DNA from 2 places in the Arthrobacter sp. UC242_113 genome. Region 1 is predicted to be linked to the other one. Evidence: predicted binding sites of a transcription regulator. Region 1 holds the regulator's gene; the other holds the start of a gene.
What was found. The regulator LexA, encoded in region 1, represses DNA repair genes until DNA is damaged. The targets are predictions, from matches to a motif close to TCGAACANNTGTTCGA.
Positions count from the first base shown of each region.

Region 2: the regulator LexA is predicted to act here: its motif matches at 1,381-1,396, upstream of ACHMXB_RS16975 (LexA family transcriptional regulator).

Region 1 is NZ_CP171968.1:765,011-767,399, reverse strand. Features, by position in the region: gene ACHMXB_RS03475 (LysM peptidoglycan-binding domain-containing protein) at 67-471, opposite strand; gene lexA (transcriptional repressor LexA) at 786-1,532, shown strand; gene ACHMXB_RS03465 (ATP-dependent DNA helicase) at 1,576-2,389, opposite strand, start outside.
Region 2 is NZ_CP171968.1:3,724,521-3,726,909, forward strand. Features, by position in the region: gene ACHMXB_RS16970 (helix-turn-helix transcriptional regulator) at 185-1,129, shown strand; gene ACHMXB_RS16975 (LexA family transcriptional regulator) at 1,411-1,842, shown strand; gene ACHMXB_RS16980 (Y-family DNA polymerase) at 1,835-2,389, shown strand, end outside.

The DNA of each region.
Region 1 (2,389 bases):
AGTAACCCGGAGGGCTGGCCGGAAACTGTGACGGTTCCGGCAACCGGGAACCGCGCAGCGTCACCCCTACTTATTGGGCACAAACAGCTGCTGGCCGGGCATGACTTTCCCGGCCTGGAGGTCATTGAGCTGGACAATGTCCGCAATGACGTCCCGGGGATCGCGGTCCGGGTCGACCTGTCCTGCGATGGCCCACAGCGATTCGCCGGGCTGCACCGTAACCGAAACCGTGGGCGTGACCGTCAGGCCACCGGGATTGTCTGCAGCCTTGGCAGGCGAGTTCAGGAGCCCGGTCAGGGACAGAATAACGGCGGCCAGCAGAACAAGCGGCAGGCCGATCAGGACAATGCGGCCACGCCGGGTGAGGCGGAGCCGTGGCGGCTTGCCGGGCCGGGTCGGGGCAGATGAACGGGGCCCTGCCGCTGAATAGGACCTTACCGTTGAAGTTGGTGCTGCTGTTGAAGCTGACATGGCGTGAGCCCTCCTGGACCAAGTTGTGCTGCCTCGTACTCGTATTCGAACAGACAGTTCGAACACCGGACTGCCAAGTGGCCCTCACTAGAACACATGTTCGAACTTTGCTTTTTCTAGTTTTAGCACCTATCGACGAATTAAGTCGAGACTCGCTAGAACAAATGTTTGAAAAAGCACTATGGCTGGCCTACGTTGGAAATCACAGAACAACCACATCTGCAGTTGATCAGCAGGGTCTGACATTTTCAGGCCGGAAGTTCCCGGCCACTGCAGCTACCGCGGCCGGGAGGAATGGAAAGGCGTTGGCGAACATGGCAGCACAGGCCTCTGACGGCAAGGCTCCCCAGCGCAGCCCGCGGTCTCAGCGGACCCCCAAGGGACTCACCGTCCGGCAGAAAAAGATCCTGGAAACCATCCAGCGCTCGGTCAACGACAACGGCTACCCGCCGTCAATGCGGGAAATCGGGGACACCGTCGGCCTGGCCAGCCTGTCCAGCGTGACCCATCAGCTCTCGCAGCTGGAAAAGCTTGGCTACCTCCGCCGCGACCCCAAGCGGCCGCGCGCTATGGAGGTCCTGATGCCGCTCACTCTGGATGCAGGGACGGCAAAGAGCGGCGGCGCGGACAAGGCCCCCGCCCTGGGCACCGCAGTCGCGTCCGTGTCCGAACTGCCCAGCGCAATGGACACCGCAATGGTGCCACTGGTGGGCCGGATCGCCGCCGGCGGCCCGATCCTCGCGGACCAGATGGTGGAGGACCTGATGCCGCTGCCACGCCAGCTGGTGGGCCACGGCGAACTGTTTATGCTCAAGGTTGCCGGCGACTCCATGGTGGACGCCGCCATCTGCGACGGAGACTGGGTGGTGGTCCGGCGGCAAAGTGACGCGGTCAACGGCGACATCGTCGCGGCGCTGCTCGACGACGAAGCGACCGTCAAGACATTCCGGCAGCGCGACGGGCACACATGGCTGCTTCCGCAGAACACGCAGTACGAACCCATCCTCGGCGACCACGCCGTTGTCATGGGCAAGGTGGTCTCCGTACTCCGCTCGCTGTAGCCGCTGGAACTTCGGCCCCGGGCTGTTATAGCCCGGGGCTTCCTTACGCCTGTGCGCCGGCGAGCCGTTCGAGTGCTGCGACGGCGGTCTTCTTGTCGGTCGTCGGCCAGAACGGCGGCAGGGCGGCCCGCAGGAACCCGCCATAGCGTTCCGTGGACAGCCGGGAATCCAGCACCGCCACCACGCCCTTGTCATTCGTGGACCGGATGAGCCGTCCCGCCCCCTGGGCCAGCCTGATGGCCGCATGCGTGGCGGACACGGACATGAAACCGTTGCCGCCGGCCTGGGCAACGGCCCGGGACCGCGCGGTCATCAGGGGGTCGTCCGGGCGCGGGAAGGGGATCCTGTCGATGACCACCAGGCGGCATGATCCGCCCGGCACGTCGACGCCCTGCCAGAGTGACATCGTGCCGAACAGGCACGTATCGGGCTCGTCGGCGAACTGCTTCACCAGTGCCGTCATGGTGGATTCGCCCTGGCAGAGAATGCTGACATCCAGCCGCGTGCGCAGGGCGTCCGCCGCTTCCTCGGCGGCCCGCCGGGAGGAGAACAGGCAGAGCGCTCCCCCGCCCGAGGCGCGGATGAGGGACTCGAGTTCGTCCAGCGCCTCAGGCGAAGTGCCGCGGCCCGGTTTCGGCAAGTGCCCTGCCACGTAAAGGATGCCCTGCCGGGGGTAGTCGAAGGGCGAACCCACGTCGACGCCGGTCCAGCTCGGTGCACCGTCCCCGACCAGGCCCAGTCCGCCTGCGGCGGGTTCGAAGGCAGAGCCGATGGCCAGTGTGGCCGACGTCAGCACCACGGTATGGCCGGCGAACAGGCCTTCCCGGAGCCTGCCTGCGACGCTCAGCGGGGCGATG
Region 2 (2,389 bases), 1.7 Mb from region 1:
GGGCGGCTCCGGTGATGAACCAAACGTCGGTCATAGGATGATGCCTTTCTAGGATTGCAACCCGGCGCTCCCGGGCTGGCTGGTGTTTCAAGTCAACCGGCCAGCGCGTGGGCTAACGAGACCCTACCTAGAGGTTCCCTGGCAGGGACCCGCTAGCGGGCGCGAGGTGGAGTACCTTCGAGCCATGGACAACCAGGACGACCTCAGCCAGTTCCTCATCTCGAGGCGGGCCAAGCTGACCCTGCAGCAAGCCGGTCTGCCTGACTTCGGCGGGCGGCGCCGCGTCCCTGGCCTGCGGCGAGAAGAAGTAGCACTGCTGGCCGGTATGAGCTCCGAGTACTACAAACGCCTAGAACGGGGCAATGCCAAGGGAGCGTTGGAAGCCGTTATCGATGGCGTCAGCCGTGCCCTCCAATTGGATGAGGCCGAGCACAGGCATCTCTACGAACTCATCCGTGCAGCCAACGCAGGGGCGCACCCGCACAGCAGACGCCCGGCACGCAAAACGCAGGTCAACCCGACCCTGCAACAGACCATCGACGCGATGTCCACCGTCCCGGTGTTCGTGCAGAACGGCCGGCTGGACGCAATAGCCACCAACCGCCTCGGCCGGGCCCTCTTCTCAGAGATGTTCGAGGACTCCCGACAGCCCGTGAACGCAGCACGTTTCGTGTTCCTCGACGCCAGGGCACAGACCTTCTACCGGGACTGGGAATCCAACACCCGCCAGATCGTCGCTCTCCTCCGCGTCGAAGCGGGCCGTTCCCCCCATGACCGTCAGCTCAGCGACCTCGTTGGCGAACTCTCAACCCGCAGCGACCTCTTCCGGAAACTTTGGGGAGCCCATGATGTCCGTGAACACCGCGCCGGCATCAAAAGTGTCCGCCACCCCGTCGTTGGCAACCTCGACCTGAACTACCTCGGGCTGGACCTAGCCGCCGACCACGGCCTCCAGATGCTGGTGTTCTCCGCGCAACCAGGCTCCGCTTCCCAGGACGGACTGCAGCTGCTGGCCAACTGGGCCGCTACAGATAGCGTCGAGCTTAAAGCCAAGGACGAGCAGCCACTAACCGCCTCTCTGGGAATTGATGCTGGAATCCTAAAATCTAAAGGGCCTACCGTCTCATAACCCTAGGGTTATGAGACGCCGCACCCGGTCCTAGTGGCCCGCTTAGGGGCAGTGCTTGAATTCTCGCGCCATGCTGCACATCTGGCGGCAGCCGATGATTCTCGTAACTATGTCTCTAAACCTTCTTGATAAATCGCTGAATCCACCGTTGGTTACGAGGCACCCGTTCAGGTGAACTTTCGGTACCCCTGACATGGGCGAGGTCACGGTGGGGAATGCATTCTGTCAGCCCCGGGGACTACACTGAACTATCGAACATATATTCGAAAAAAAGGTGTGTTGTGGGTGTGATCATTGGACCCCGCGTGATAGAGGCGGGACTTTCGCTGCGGCTGGTGCTGATCTCGCCTGTAGCGGTGGCGGCGGGCTTCCCGTCCCCCGCCCAAGACTACTTTGACGGGCGGATCGACCTCAACGAGCACCTGATTAAGGACATCACCAGCACCTACATCGTGCGGGTGTCCGGCGACTCGATGGAACAGGCCGGCATCAGCGACGGTGACGAACTGATCGTCAACCGCGCGCTGGAACCGCGTGACGGGTCCGTGGTGGTCGCGGTGCTGGACGGCGAGCTCACCATCAAGCGCCTGAAGATCACTGCGGCAGGCGTGGTGCTCCAGGCCGCCAACCCTCTGTATCCGGACATCAACGTCCCCGCCCTGGCCGACCTCACCATCTGGGGCGTGGCCACGAGGTGCCTGCACCATGTCTGACGCCCGGCAGCAGATAGCGCTGGTGGACGTGAACTGCTTCTACGCCAGCGCGGAGCGGGCCTTCGACCCCTCTCTGGAAGGCAAGCCGCTCGTGGTGCTCTCCAACAACGACGGCTGCGCCGTGACCCGCAGCCCGGAAGCCAAGGCCCTGGGGATCAGCACGGGCGATCCGTGGTTCCAGCTCGCCCCTCGGGCCAAGGAGTGGGGCCTCGTTGCCCGGTCCAGCAACTATGAACTGTACGGCGACATCAGCGCACGCGTCATGGAACTACTGGGGCGCTACTCGGCCTGGCTTGAGGTGTACAGCATCGACGAGTCCTTCCTGGGCATCAAGGGCAGCCCCGAACAGGTGGTGGGTCTCGGCCGGACCATCAAGGCCGCAGTACAGCGCAACGTCGGGGTGCCCGTGTGCGTCGGCATCGCCGCCACCAAGACGCTCGCCAAACTGGCCAACCGGTGGGCAAAGAACAACCCCGCGCTCGGCGGGGTATGCCGCTGGGAGTCGATGGAGCCGGAGGTACGTGAACTGCTCATGGCCCGGCTCCCG